One region of the Streptomyces sp. NPDC005492 genome, then DNA from elsewhere that is predicted to be linked to it. Evidence: riboswitches for the same ligand, from Rfam matches in the RefSeq annotation. Region 1 holds a riboswitch; the other holds the start of a gene.
The links. Region 1 has a riboswitch for cyclic di-AMP ahead of ABZT04_RS02225 (transglycosylase family protein). Riboswitches for the same ligand answer to the same signal wherever they lie in the genome.

Region 2: another riboswitch for cyclic di-AMP. It lies ahead of ABZT04_RS41945 (M23 family metallopeptidase); the one in region 1 lies ahead of ABZT04_RS02225 (transglycosylase family protein).

The regions. Positions count from the first base shown of each region.
Region 1 covers NZ_JBEXDX010000001.1:474,481-481,731, reverse strand. The annotation lists gene eno (phosphopyruvate hydratase) at 1-379, opposite strand, end outside; gene ABZT04_RS02225 (transglycosylase family protein) at 672-1,358, opposite strand; cyclic di-AMP (ydaO/yuaA leader) riboswitch at 1,362-1,533, opposite strand; gene ABZT04_RS02220 (transglycosylase family protein) at 1,727-2,698, opposite strand; gene ABZT04_RS02215 (cytochrome P450) at 2,824-4,149, opposite strand; gene ABZT04_RS02210 (hypothetical protein) at 4,146-6,398, opposite strand; gene ABZT04_RS02205 (nucleoside triphosphate pyrophosphohydrolase) at 6,465-7,251, opposite strand, start outside.
Region 2 covers NZ_JBEXDX010000062.1:18,144-25,394, forward strand. The annotation lists gene lhgO (L-2-hydroxyglutarate oxidase) at 1-68, shown strand, start outside; gene trmB (tRNA (guanosine(46)-N7)-methyltransferase TrmB) at 121-942, shown strand; gene ABZT04_RS41935 (PrsW family intramembrane metalloprotease) at 1,005-2,324, shown strand; gene ABZT04_RS41940 (aldo/keto reductase) at 3,087-4,031, opposite strand; gene ABZT04_RS41945 (M23 family metallopeptidase) at 4,088-5,095, opposite strand; cyclic di-AMP (ydaO/yuaA leader) riboswitch at 5,107-5,263, opposite strand; gene ABZT04_RS41950 (PP2C family protein-serine/threonine phosphatase) at 5,497-6,651, opposite strand; tRNA gene ABZT04_RS41955 (tRNA-Met) at 6,771-6,844, opposite strand; gene ABZT04_RS41960 (SDR family NAD(P)-dependent oxidoreductase) at 6,962-7,251, opposite strand, start outside.

The DNA.
Region 1 (7,251 bases):
CCTCGGACGCGGCGTGGGCGACGGCGAGGGAGACGCCGAGGATGGCGTTGGCGCCGAGCGAGCCCTTGTTGTCGGTGGCGTCCAGGTCGAACATCGCCTGGTCGATCAGGCGCTGCTCGGTGGCGTCGTAGCCGACGAGCTCCGGGCCGATCTGCTCGATGACGGCGAGGACGGCCTTCTCGACACCCTTGCCGCCGTAGCGGTTGGGGTCACCGTCACGCAGCTCGATGGCCTCGAAGGCACCCGTGGAGGCGCCGGACGGAACGGCGGCACGACCCGTGCTGCCGTCGTCGAGGCCGACCTCGACCTCGACCGTGGGGTTGCCTCGGGAGTCCAGGATTTCCCGGGCTACGACGACGTCGATGGACGGCACGAGCATCTCCTTCTTCAATGTGACGCGGCTACGCAGTACCGCGGTGGGCTCTGCGAGACGAGCCTAACCGGCTCCGGGCGATCGGCCAGTCTGTCGACCATCCCTTGAGCAGAACCGAGAGTAAATTGTTTCCGAACGGAACAAAAACCGCTCCGGAAGCGTGCGCAAAAAAGCCCCGCCCCGGTGCGTACGGGGGAACACGCACCGGAGCGGGGAGCCCGTGGGGGACGGGGGTGACCCTCACGAGGTCTCCATGGTGCAGTCCACGGATGTGAGGGCGCTGTGGTTCAGCTGAGTACTACTTAAGGTGGAGCTGCTGACCCGGGTAGATGAAGTCGGCGTCGTCGATGATGTCCTTGTTCAGCTTGAACAGCTTCTGCCAGCCGCCCTTCACCTTGTGCTTCTCGGCGATGGAGCTGAGGGTGTCACCCTTGACGACCTTGTACTCGCCGTCCCCCTTCTTGACCTTCTTGCCGGTCGGGGTGGTGACGGTCTTCTTGGCGGCCGGGCGCTCGGCGGAGCGGGAGGCCGTCGTGTCGGAGGTGGAGCGCTCGCTGGTGCTGCTGCTCGACGAGCTGCTGCTGGAGGAGCTGGAGCTGCCGCCGGAGTAGGTGGCGCTCGACAGGCCGGTGCCGCAGACGGGCCAGGCACCCTTGCCCTGGGCGGCGAGAACCTTCTCCGCCACGGCGATCTGCTGGGCCTTGGAGGCCTGGTTCGCGGTGGAGGCGTAGGCGGTGCCGCCGTACGCGGCCCACGTCGAGGCGGAGAACTGGAGACCGCCGTAGTAGCCGTTGCCGGTGTTGATGGACCAGTTGCCGCCGGACTCGCACTGGGCGACCGTGTCCCACTCAGAGGCGGTGGCGGCGGAGGCGTTGCCGGCCGCCATGAGCGGGGCGGCGATGGCGACACCGGTCACGCTGGCGAGCGTGGCGACGCGGGTGGCCTTGGACGGACGGCGGTGCTTGCCCTTGCCGGAAAACAGCATGGAAGATCCCCTCACCGACGCCTGCGAGGTGAGCTGTCGGGTTCGGGCCGTGTGAGTTGCCCGGCCGCGCACCTCGCGGTGCGCGACTTAACCCCAAGCCGGATCCAGCAGCCTCAACTGCCGGGCCCAGCACTTACCTTGGGTCCCCCGCTCCTGCCTACGGCGCTTGACGCGACGACTGTTCCCGGAAGCCGCTGGCAGGACTCGGCGTGTGCGGCAGCCGGGGCTCGTGGTGACGAGCGGCCTTGACCGTAGACAGGGAATCGGCGGAATTTCAAAGACGATCAGGGCTTCTGAGACTCATCCCACACTTTCACCAAACCGGACATTCAGCGCGAAGCGTGACGTGAACTCCCGCTGTTTTCCTGCTACTTTCCGCCCGTTTCAGCGCTCACGTCCAAGGTCTGACCGGCGGCGATCCGGGTCGGATCGGCGCCTATCACCTTTTTATTCTCGGCGTACAGCGCGCGCCATCCGCCGTCGAAGCCAAGGGAGTCGGCGATCGACGCGAGGGAGTCGCCGGCACGGACGGTGTACGTCTTCGCCGTCACACTCTCCTCGGCGCTCGCCCCGCGATGCTTTCCGGTGCTTCCCTGGTCGCTGCTTCCCTCATCGGTCGCATCACCGAGCGCACCGGTGTCGACGAGGCTCCACTTCCCCACCGCCTGCTCCGAGTTGTCCGATTCGTCGAGTTTCGGAGATGCGGAGGCCGAGGCGCCACTCGCCGAAGGAGTGGTGGACTTGTCGGACTTGGTGGAGTTGTGCGTCGCGGAGGACGAGGGGCTGCTCGACGGGTCGGCGGCGGAGGAGTCGGACGAATCCGATGAATTCGAGTCCGTACTGCCGGAGTCGGACAGGCCGGACGAGCCCGATGTACCGGAGGAGTCGGTGGAGCCCGAGGAGTCCGTCGCGTCGGCCGACGGCGAGTCGCTCGCGACGCCCGTGTCGACGTTCGTCGAACCCGAGGTCGTGGTGAGGCCGGAGAGCAGCGCGCAGGTGGTCCACGCGGAGGTGCCCTTGGCGTCGAGGATCTTCTCGGCGACGGCTATCTGCTGGGAGCGGCTGGCCAGGTCGGCGCTCGGGGCGTACTCGAGACCCCCGTACTTGTCCCAGTCGTCCTGGGTGATCTGGAGCCCGCCGTAGTAGCCGTTGCCGCTGTTCTCGCTCCAGGAGCCGCCGCTCTCGCACTCGGCCACCTTGTCCCAGGTGGTGCCGTCGGCGGCGTTCGCGGCGGCGGCGCCGAGGAGCGGGATGGCGATGGCGGAGCCGGTCACCCCGGCCGCGACGAGCAGAGCCGGAGCCTGACGGGGGCGACGGTGACGACCGTTCCCGGAGAGCATGCGGAGGCCTTTCGCGTGACAGCGGGGGAGCGCGCGGCGGGTGGTGCGGGGCGCCGCGCTGGTACGTGAACGTAGCCGCAGTCGATCACTTGTCACAAGTTAATGCCACGCAGATCACGTGAAGATCACAGAGTTGAAGAAGTGTCATCTTCGGGTTTGGCGGCCCGAATCACCCGTTCCGGGGTGAACTCCACGGGCAGGGTGCGCAGTCCGCGCATGATGAGCCCGCCGCGCCAGCGCAAGTCGGCGGGGTCCGCCGCGAGTTGCAGGTCCGGGAGGCGGGTGAGGAGGGTGGCCAGCGCGGTCTGGCCCTCCAGGCGGGCGAGCGGGGCACCAAGGCAGTAATGAATGCCGTGGCCGTAACCGAGGTGTTGATTGTCACGCCGTCCGAGATCGAGGACGTCGGGATCGGCGAACCGTTCCGGATCGCGGTCCGCGGCGGCCAGGACGACGAGCACGGGGTCGCCTGCCGCGATGTCCTGCCCGCCGAGGGTGAGGGGCCCGGTGGCGAAGCGCCAGGTAGCCAGCTCCACCGGACCGTCGTAGCGCAGGAGTTCCTCGACGCCGGTTTCGAGGAGCCCGTGTTCGCCCGCGGCCAGGGACTTCTCCAGGCGGGTGCGCTGGTCGGGGTGGGTGAGGAGGGCGTAGGTGCCGTTGCCGATGAGGTTCACGGTCGTCTCGAAGCCGGCGAACAACAGGATGAAGGCCATCGCCGCGGCCTCGTTCTCGGTGAGGTGCTCGCCGTGGTCGGAGGCGCGAATGAGGCCGGAGATGAGGTCCTCGCCGGGGAGGGGGTCCGGGGTGTCGGGGAGGGCCTCGCGCTTGCGGTGGATGAGGTCGGCGAGATAACCGCGCATCTTCTTGACGGACCGGGCGACTCCGCCCCTCGGGCCTCCCCCGTGCCGAATCATCATGCCCGCCCAGTCGCGGAAGTCGTCCTGGTCCTCGCGGGGGACGCCGAGCAGGTCGCAGATGGCGTAGATGGGGAGCGGGAAGGCGAAGTCGTGGATGAGGTCGGCGGAGCCGCTCCGCGCGAACCTGTCGATGAGTTGGTCCGTCAACTCCTGCACCCGGGGCGCGAATTCGGCCACTCGGCGCGGGGTGAACGCCTTGCTGACCAGTCGGCGCAGGCGGGTGTGGTCCGGCGGGTCGATGTTGAGCAGATGCGTCATCAACTCGGCCTTGCGCTCACCCGGGATACCGGTCTTGCCCTTGGCGTGGGCCGGTTCGTCATGATGCGCGGGATTCTTGGAGAGCCGCGGCTCGGCGAGGGCCTGCTTGGCATCGACGTAACGGGTGACCAGCCAGGCTTCCACTCCGCTGGGAAGCCGCGTCCGGTGCACGGGGGCGTGCTCGCGGAGCCAGGCGTAGGCGGGGTAGGGATTGGTGGCGAACTCCCAGGTGAAGAGTTCGGGGGCGGGGTGGGGGGTGGGGGGCTGCTGGTCTGTCACTCCTTGACGGTATCTGGGGTGGCGGGGTGCCTCATGTCGGCTGCCTTGCGGTACCAGGACTTGGCTTCTTCGGAGTTGCCCTGTTTTTCGAGGAGGAGGGCGAGGCGGTAGGCGGCGTAGGAGTCGCCTGCCTCGTAGCCCTTCTCGTAGTCCTTACGGGCCTCCTGCGCGTGTCCCTCCTCTTCCATCAGGACGCCGTGGTGGGCGTTGTCCAAGGGGTAGGCGGCGGCGGGCGCGAAATACTCCCCGACCGCCTTGGAGGTCGGCGGATCGTTCCGCATGTACGCCAAGAGCGTGCCGGCCGGCTCATCGCCCGCCTCTGCGGCTCGGGTCAACCACACGCGAGCCGTTCCCGTCTCGTTCGCCAGGAGGTGGAGCACTCCAGTACTCCTGGCGACTTCGGCGTATCCGCTCCGCTCCGCCTCCACATACCAGTCGCCTGCCCCCTCAAAATCACCGTCGGCGAGCAGTAGATCCCCCAGCCGATGCTGCGCCTCCGGATTGCCCACCCGGGCCGCCGCAGTGAACCACTTGGCCGCCCGCTCCCTGAGCAGCGTGCCCAGCAGGGTGGCGGCCCCGGCATCCCCGGCCTCAGCAGCCGTCTCCAAATAGGGCTCGGCACCCCTGGTGTCACCGCGCTTGACGAGGAGTCGCCCTAGACGCCCGGCGGACTCGGTCTGCCCCGCCTCGGCCGCCCGGCGGAACCAGGTCTCGGCGTCCGTCCACTCCTCCAACTCTTCGGCGAGCAGACCCAGGTCGTGCATGACCCAGGACTGCCCCTTCCCAGCCGCCCGCTGGAACGCGATCCGCGCCTCGGCGGCGACGGCCCCGAAGTCGTAAGCCGGGTCCTCCTTCGCCAGTAGCAGCACCTGGTTCCAGAGCTGACGGTCCACCTCCGGGTAACTGCTGTCCCCGATGGCCGTGTTGAGGAGATACGGCGACACCTCCCACGCCCCCGCCCCGCCCCCGCTCAGCATCGGCAGCACCCCGTACCGCTTCTCTACCGCCCACTCCAGCGCCGCGTCCACGGACTCGCGCTCGACACCGGGCACGCCGTAGCTCTCGTGGACCGAGACGAGCAGGTCCAGCGGGAGCGGCCCGGTGAGCCCGCACCGTGCCAGGTCGATCGCCGCCCGCACCAGCGCGTGCCCGCGAGGGTGCCGGTCGGCCCGCCGGGCCCGCTGCCACTCCTCCCAGAGCGATGGCCCTACGGCGAGATAGGCCCCGGCACTGTCGGTGCGGGGCGTCGCGGCGGCCTCCCGCAGGCGGGGGTCGCCGGTCTCCCGCGCGCGCTCCCGTTCGGCGTCGCTCCACTCCGAGGACAGTTCGACCACGTGGGCCAGATCGAGAAGCCGTCCGTGTGAGGTCAGCCGGTACTCGTCGTAGGAGTCCTCGCGCATGGTGGCGAGCACGACCGCCTCCAGCCCGGTCAGTTGGGCCAGCAGCCGTGGCTCAAGCCCCCGGTCGCCGAGATGGCCGTCGAGATCGTCGAGCCAGACGGCACAGCGCTCCGACCGGCCTCGCAGCAGCGCGGGCAGCTCCCGCAGATCCTCGTGCCGGGCTGGGGCGAACACCCGGTGGTCGGGGAGGACGTCGGCAAGTGCGGCCAGCGCCGTGCGCGATTTCCCGGCGTACGGTTCGCCGAGGACGAGTGCCAGGCCGCCTTCCGAACGGGCCTGTCCCACCGCCGAGTTGACCGCGTCGCCTTGGTCCCGTCGCACATACGGCGGCAGTGCGGGCAGCCCCTTGGTCCGCCGGGTCGGCCGCACCCCGTGCGTGAGCGGTTCGATGTCCTTCGCCAACGGCCAGTCAGCGGGGCTCTGTTGGGCGTCGTTGGGGCGAGTGCCGTAGGAGTTGCGTACGTTCTGGACGCCGATGACCTGACCGTTGAAGGTGGAGCTACGGAAGTCGAAGAGGTCTGCGTCCTTGGGCAGGCGTATCGGGGGCTCCCCCCACCTGTCGACGAGGGCGCGGAGTTCGTCGGCCGCCTCCGGGCTCGGATTCCTCAGCAGACCGTCCCGCAACTGGTGACGCCAATGCGGCGTCAGTGCCTCGTCGTTGGGCGACCACGACCCCGCGGCCAGAATGGCGAGCGCACGGCCGCTATCACCCGCTGCGTGCCGACCCAACCAGGCCAGGAAATCCTCTCGCACCGCCCCCCAGTTGTCCGAGCTCATCCCCGCCGCCAAGGTCTCGGCCGCCTCGTCGGCCAGCCGCTGCAACTCCCCGTCGTCCACGCGCTCCCCCACACCCGAAACCGTCCCTGCCCCAACGGTACTGAGCCCACGCCCCCACTTCCGCCCCTCGGCCCAGGATCAGCCCGCTCCTCCCTCCACCCCCCTGATCGCATCCCGATAAGCCCGCCCCGCCGCCCGCAACGCCGCCTCCGGATCCACGCCCTCCGCCTCGGCCCGCACGGCCAATGCCAAGAGCTCGTAGCCGATGCCGTCGTCCCCCTTCGGCAGCGGTACCTCAAGTCCCGCCGTGCGCACGCGTGATGCCAGTTTCGCGGCAAGGGCCAGGCCGGGCTGGCCCATCGGGATGCCCTCGGTGACCGAGGTGCGCTGTTTCTCTATCGCCTTGGTGCGCAGCCAGTGTTCCTTGACCTCCTCCGGTGTCGATGCCGTCTCGTCGCCGAAGACGTGCGGGTGGCGGTGGATCAGCTTGGTGACGATGCCGCCGGCCACGTCGTCGATGGAGAAGGGGGTGTCGGGGTCCTCCTCGGCGATACGGGCGTGGAAGACGACCTGGAGCAGGACGTCCCCCAACTCCTCGCGCAGTTCGTCGCGGTCGCCCTCCTCGATCGCCTCGACGAGTTCGTACGCCTCCTCGATGCCGTACTTCGCCAGGCCCTGGTGGGTCTGCTGGGAGGACCACGGGCACTCGGCGCGGATGCGGTCCATGACCTGGACGAGGTCGAGGAGGCGGGCGCCCGGGAGGTCGTAGGAGGCGGGGAGCAGTTCCAACTCGGGCATCCGGACGCGGCCGGAGCCGGCGAGGCGGGCCAGGCCGTCGGTCAGCGTCGGTTCGCCCTCGCCGGACGCGATCACGACCACGGTGTGTCCACCGGCGCAGGCGGCGACCAGTTCCTCGGCAGTCGGG
Region 2 (7,251 bases), on a different contig from region 1:
TCGCCCGGCGGGCCCTGGCCGTCCTGCGGCAACAGACGGCGAGGCCGACGCCGGCCGGTTCGCCGTAGCGGACTCCCCCGCAAGCCACCATCCGCCCGCTCCCCGTAAAATCGACGCACTGTGTCTGACTCCCTCAACGCCCCCGACGCCCCCGCCGGCTCCACCCCCGCCGAGCCCGCGCGGCGCCCCCGTGCCAAGGGCGAGCCCCGTTTCCCGGACGGTCCGAAGCCCGATCCCGCCGGGTCGCACTTCGAGCGGCGGATCCGGAGCTTCCAGCCGCGCCGGAGCCGGGTCACCACGGCACAGGCGGACGCGCTGGAGCGGCTGTGGCCCAAGTGGGGGCTGGACATCGACGGACAGCGGATCGTCGATCTCGCCGAGCTGTTCGGGAACGACAACCCGGTCGTGCTGGAGATCGGCTTCGGGATGGGCGAGGCCACCGCGCAGATGGCCGCCGCGGACCCGGCGACGAACATCCTCGCCGTCGACGTGCACACCCCGGGCCAGGGCAATCTGCTGGCCCTCGCCGACCAGCACGGCCTGTCCACCGTCCGCGTCGCCAACGGGGACGCCATCATCCTGCTGCGCGAGATGCTCGCCCCGGACTCGCTGGACGGGCTGCGCGTCTACTTCCCCGACCCCTGGCCCAAGAAGCGGCACCACAAACGGCGGCTGATCCAGCCGGAGTTCCTCACCCTCGCCGCGACCCGGCTCAAGCCCGGCGCGATCCTGCACTGCGCGACGGACTGGGAGCCGTACGCGGAACAGATGCTCGAAGTCCTCAGCGCGCACCCGGACTTCGAGAACAGCCAACCCGACGGCGGTTTCGCGCCCCGTCCGGACTTCCGGCCGCTGACCCGTTTCGAGGGCCAGGGACTGGACAAGGGACATGTCGTGAACGATCTGCTCTTCCGTCGCGTACCCCAGGAAAACCAACACTGACGACCAGAGCTGACGCCAGGCTCCCTCGCGGGCCGTGCCCTTACCTCGTTAGGGTCGATGCCGTGGCCACGTTTTCGCCGTACCCCCCACACCCCGGCCACCCCGCCGGTGGTGTGCCCGGGCACGGGCCGCGCGAACGCTGGTGGCGGCGGAACTGGGTCCGGCACTGCGCGCTGATCACCCTGCTCGCGCTCTCCGGGCTGGTCATCCTCGCGCTCGTCCGCCAACAGACCGGCACAGAAGGGTTCTTGGTGGGTCTCGGGCTCGCGGTGCTGCCCGTGCCGCTGCTCGTCGCCGCGTTCCGCTGGCTCGACCGGGTCGACCCCGGCCCCTGGCGGAACCTCTTCTTCTCCTTCGCCTGGGGCGCCTGCGCCGCGGCCCTCATAGCGATCGTCGCCAACAGCTTCGCGACCCGGTGGATAGCGACCACGACCGCCGACCCGACCAGCGCGGACACCCTGGGCGCGACCGTCATAGCGCCGATCGTCGAGGAGTCGGCGAAGGCGGCGGCCGTACTCCTCGTCTTCCTGTTCCGCAGACGGGACTTCACCGGGATCGTCGACGGGGTGGTGATAGCCGGGGTCACCGCGACCGGCTTCGCCTTCACCGAGAACATCCTCTACCTCGGCACCGCCTTCGGCACCGACCAGCTCACCGGCGACCGCGGCTTCACCTCGGTCACCGCGGCGACCTTCTTCGTCCGCATCGTCATGTCCCCGTTCGCGCACCCCCTGTTCACCGTCCTGACGGGCATAGGCTTCGGCATCGCGGCCCTCTCCCCCGACCGGCACCACATCAGACGCATCCTGGTACCACTGACCGGCCTGCTCCTCGCGATGGGCATGCACGCGATCTGGAACGGCTCCTCCACGTTCGGCCAGTACGGCTTCTTCGAGGTCTACGGCATGCTGATGGTGCCCGCGTTCGGCCTGCTGACCTGGCTCGCGGTCTGGACCCGCCAACGCGAACTGCGCACCGTACGCGAGGAGTTGCCGGTATACGTCCACGCGGGCTGGCTGCCCCCGGCCGAACCCTTCGTACTCGGCTCGATGAAGGCCCGCCGCCTGGCCCGCGAGTACGCCCGCCACCACCTGGGCAGACCCGGTTCCCGCACGGTCGCCGAGTACGAGGCCCACGCAACCACCCTGGCGTTCCTCCGCCACCGCGCGGGCCGAGGCCACGTCGGCCCCGAATTCCCCGTACGGGAAAGGCAGTTGCTGCACGAACTGTGGCTCCGCCGAGAGGTGGCCCGCCCGGCCCTGGACTACGCGGCGAGGCGCACGGCACCACCGGTGCCGGTGGTTGTGCCGCCGTGGCCGGTGTACGGGGTGTACGGGAACGCGGGGGCGCCTTACTCGGTGTACAACCCGTACCGGTCCTGAGGTCTTCCGGGCCTGCCGCAGAGGCTGGACGTGGGCCGCGCTGCCAGGGCCTCGACGGCGTGGGAACCCTGGAGGCGTTGACATCGCGCTCCCCCGCTCCCGGCGCGGCTCGACCGGGGGCCCATCGCTCCGCATCGCCCGCGGCAGCGGCCGCCGGGATCCGGCGCCTCCTCCACCGTGCCATCGCAAGCACAGGACGCCGACCGGTCACCGCCACTTTCCAGCGCCTCGACCCGCTGGAGACCGAGGCCGACGCCCCGTCAGCTTCTCCAACTCCGCGTCCGTCAGCCCCAGTTCCGACCGCCGGCGCCGACCAGCCGCCGTCGCAGCCCCGCGCCCCGACCCGCCGGAGACCCCAGGCCGCCGCGTCGAAAGGCCCCGCCTGCCTCACGCCGCCCCCGGCACACGCCCACTGCCATGAGGGCGTGGGAGGCGCCCCCACCCGCCGCCCCGACCGGCGACACCAGCCGCACTCCAGACTCACCCTGCGGGCGAACAACGGGACTTCACGGCCCCGACCTAGGCCGACGACTCCGTCAGCTTCCCCAACTCCCGGTCCGTGAGCTCCAGTTCTGCCCACCGACGCCGACCAATCACCGCCGCTGTCCCGCGCCCCGGCCCGCCCAAAACCCCAGACAGCGTCCGCAAGGCCCGCCTGCCTTACGACGCCTGGCACGCTCCCCCGCTGCTGGTGCCCCCACCCGTCGCACCGACCGGCGACACCAGCAGCGCGCGTGAGAAGCAGGACTTCCCGGCCGCGACCTACGCCGACGCCTCCGTCAACAACCCCAACTCCCCCTCCGTCAGCTCCAGTTCCGCCACCGCCAACAGCGCCGGCAGTTGCTCCACCGTCCGGGCGGACGCGATCGGTGCGGCGACCGTCGGCTGGGCGGTGAGCCAGGCCAGGGCGACCGTCGCGACGGGGGCCTCGTGGGCCTGCGCGATCTCGTCCAGGGTGGTCAGCACATTCTGCCCGCGCTCCGATTCGAGGTACTGGGCCGCGCGCCCCGCCCGTGCGCTCTCCACTGTCGTGCCGGGGCGGTACTTGCCGGTGAGGAAGCCGGCCGCCAGGGCGAAGTACGGGAGGGCCGAGAGGCCGCCGCGTTCGGCGACGTCGCGCAGCTCGCCCTCGTAGGTGTCGCGGGAGACGAGGTTGTAGTGGGGCTGGATGGCGACATAGCGCGCCAGGCCCTCGCGGTCGGAGAGGTCGAGGGAGGCCTGGAGGCGCGCCGGTGAGATGTTGGAGGCGGCGATGTGCCGTACCTTGCCCGCCCGCACCAGCTCGTCGAGCGTGCCGACGATCTCCTCGACCGGCACGTCCTCCTTGTCGAAGTGCGGGTAGTACAGGTCGATGTAGTCGGTGCCCAGGCGGCGCAGGGAGGCGTCGGCCGCGGCCTTGATGTTGGCGGCGGACAGGCCCTGGTAGTCGGGGTGTTGGCTGACCTTGGTGGCGATGACGACGTCGGCGCGGTTGCCGCGGGCCGCCAGCCACCTGCCGATGACGGTCTCGGACTCACCGCCCTTGTGGCCCTCGATCCACGCCGTGTACGAGTCGGCGGTGTCGACGAAGTTGCCTCCGGCGGCCGTGTACGCGTCGAGCACGGCGAAGGAGGCGGCCTCGTCCGCGGTCCAGCCGAAGACGTTGCCGCCGAGGACGAGCGGGAAGATGTCGAGGTCGGACCGGCCCAGCTTGCGAAGAGAAGTCATGCTCTACGTCAACAGCCGGACCGGAACCGGATATTCCAGCGAGATCGCCGGGTGCCTCAGGGGTTGAGCCCCTTGCTGCGCAGCCAAGGCGCCGGGTCGCTGGCGGTCGCGGCGCCGTTGATGTGGACCTCGAGGTGCAGGTGCGGCCCGGTCACGTTGCCGGTGGCGCCGACGCGGCCGATGACATCACCCGTGGCGACCTTCTGCCCGACGCTGACGTTGATCGAGGACTGGTGGCAGAACCACAGCTCGGTGCCGTCGTCGAGGGTGATGATGGTGCGGTAGCCGTACGACCCGGCCCAGCCCGCCTCGGTGACCGTGCCGCTGTGAATGGCCTTGATCAGCGTGCCGGTGGGCGCGGCGAAGTCGAGTCCGGTGTGGTAGCCGGAGGACCACATGGTGCCGGCCTGACCGAAGGTGCCGGTGATCGTGTACGACCCGACCGGCAGGGTGTACTGCTTGGCCAGCGCGGCGAGCTTCGCGGCCTCGGCCTTCTTCTTGGCGGCGTCCTCGGCGGCCTTCTTCGCGTCGGCGGCCTTGGCGGCGGCGTCCTTCTCGGCCTTGGCCGCGGCGTCGTCGACCTGCTTGGCGACGGCGGCCTCGGCGGCCGCCTGCGACTTGCCGTCGACCTGGAGCTGCTGGAGCTCGGCCTGCTCCATGATCCGGTTGCGCAGCAACTCGCCCGCGTCCGAGGTGCCCTTGGCGGTCTCGGTGGAGGTCACGCCGACGCTGCTGAGCGCGGTCGCGGAACCCTTGGGGGTGCTGGAGGAGTCGTCCAGCAGATGGCCCACGGAGGGCAGGTCCGGCAGGGAGATCGAGACGGGCGGCTTGCCGGTGTTGGCGCTGGCCATCCCGCCGGCGCTCACGGCGGCTATGACACCGACGCCCAGGACGGTGGAGCTGCGGGCGAATCCCCCGCCACCACGCTGCTTGGCGACACGGTGCTTGCCGCGGTTGGGGGGAACGGACTCCGCGCTGGGGTTCCACTCCTCCCAGGGGCCCTCGTCGGGGCGGTAACCGCCATACACGAACGGGGCTTCTGGGGCAGCCTGGTTGGACGCCACGTGGGCGTGCTCCTTTCCTTCCTTCTCGCCTACCGGGTTAGCTGACGGGTTCGGAGCAGGAAGGTCTCCTACGCGCGTAAACCCGCCGTGTTCCCACGGCGGTCGACGAGCGATTCACCCCAAGTGGTGGTTCCCCGGTTCCCTTGCGGGATTCGGCGCGTGCGCACGGAGCCGTCTCTTGTGACGGCTGGGACGACCGCGCTGCGTTATCGAACGTTAATAGACCCGGGCACCCGATTCCAAGCTGTTCGGCTTGATCATTAACCTTTCCTTGCTGGACGAAGGGCCCACGACCGGCGAAAAACGGGCGAGTTGACCAAGTCTCAGAATTCACACAGCTATTGACGGTATGTCAGTTGTTATGCGGAGGGCGCTCACCCGATCACACCTGGTGACACCGTTCATGGATGCCGTACGGCGATCATCGCCATGTCGTCCGACATCCCGCCCCCGGAGTACCGGCGCACCTCCTTGGCAAGGATCCCGAGCAACGCCTCGGGGCTGCGGAAGGTCCGCCCGGCCAGCCGCTCCCCGGGATCGAAGAAGACACCGTGGCGATCGCGGGCCTCGGACAGCCCGTCGGTGTACACCAGCAGCGTGGCTCCGTCCGGGAAGGCGAACTCCTGGGCACGGTCGGGCCAGTACCCCAACTCGCCCATGCCGAGCGGCAGTGCGGGCTCTTTGACGAGCAGGGTGTGCACAGCGCCGTCCGCCTCCAGGAGCAGCGGCGGCGGATGGCCCCGGTCGACGATCCGTACGACGCCGTCGCCGTGCGGGATCTCGGCGAGGACGGCCGTGGTGAACCCCTCGAACGCGTCGAGCCCGTCGCGCCGGCTGCCCTCGCGGGCCAGCGCCCGCTCCAGCCGCTCGGCGACCTCCTCCAGGGTGGTCTCCTGCTGGGCCGCCTCCCGGAACGCCCCGATCACCACGGCGACGGCGGCGACCGCGCCCATGCCCTTGCCGCGCACGTCGCCGACGATCAGCCGTACGCCGTGCGGGGTGTCCTGCACCGCGTACAGGTCGCCGCCGATGGACGCGCCCTCCTGGGCGGCCTCGTACCGTGCCGCGATCTCGAACCCGCGGATCCGCTCGGCCGGTTCGGGCAGTACCGCGCGCTGGGCGGCCTCGGCGATCTCGCGTACGGAGGCGAGCTGCTCGCTGCTGCGGCGGACGAGGAGGTTGATGAGGACGGCGAGACCGGCGACCGTCACCACGGTGACCACCTCGGTGACCGCGTCGATCCGCAGGACGATGCCGAGTTTCAGGTGGATGGCGAGGACGACGGCGACCGCGGTCAGGCCGGTGAGTACAGTCCCGCGCCGCGAGTAGAGCGGGGCGGCGACGAGCGGGGCGGCGGTGAAGAACGGGGCCGCGGTGAAGTCCTGCGGGGTGAAGTAGTCGTAGAACGCGCCGACGACCAGCAGCAGCGCGGGCAGTCGGCGGACGAAGGCGAGGGTGTACGGGATCCGCCGTCCCTCGTCGGGGCCGAGGCCGGGGTCGGGCACGGGGTCGCCGGGCAGGCGCCCGCCGGCTCGCACATACGGACCCTCCTCCACGCGTCCAGTTTTTCGTGGTGGGGGGAGGGCGGCGAGCGGGGTGACCCGATAGGGGAAGGGGCGGAAACACCAAGGGCCGGAATCCAGAAGAAATCTGGATTCCGGCCCTTGGCCTTGAGTAGCGGGGACAGGATTTGAACCTGCGACCTCTGGGTTATGAGCCCAGCGAGCTACCGAGCTGCTCCACCCCGCGCCGTTGTGTTCCCAACTATACGCCATTCGCGGGGTCCGAAGTCACACGAGTGTCAGCCGTCCGGGTTTCCTGGGGTTCGAGGAGCGCCGCCAGGGCCAGGCCGTGTCGACGCGGGGCTCACGAGGTCAGGTCGACGCCCGTCAGTTCGGCGGAGAGGGTCCACAGGCGGGCGGCCTGGGACGGGTCGGTCGCGTAGGCGCGGGCGCCTGCCCAGGAGTCGTCGTCGGGGAGGGCGGGCTCGGCGATGTCGCAGTCCTCGCAGTAGACGCCACCCATGCCGTCGAGTTGCGGGGAGGTCGCGGCCCATACCTGGGTGGCGGCGCCCTGCTCGGGGGTCTTGAAGCTGCCGCTGGGATTGCCGTGTTCGTCGATCCAGCCGCGTTCGATCATTTCTTCACGGGACGTGT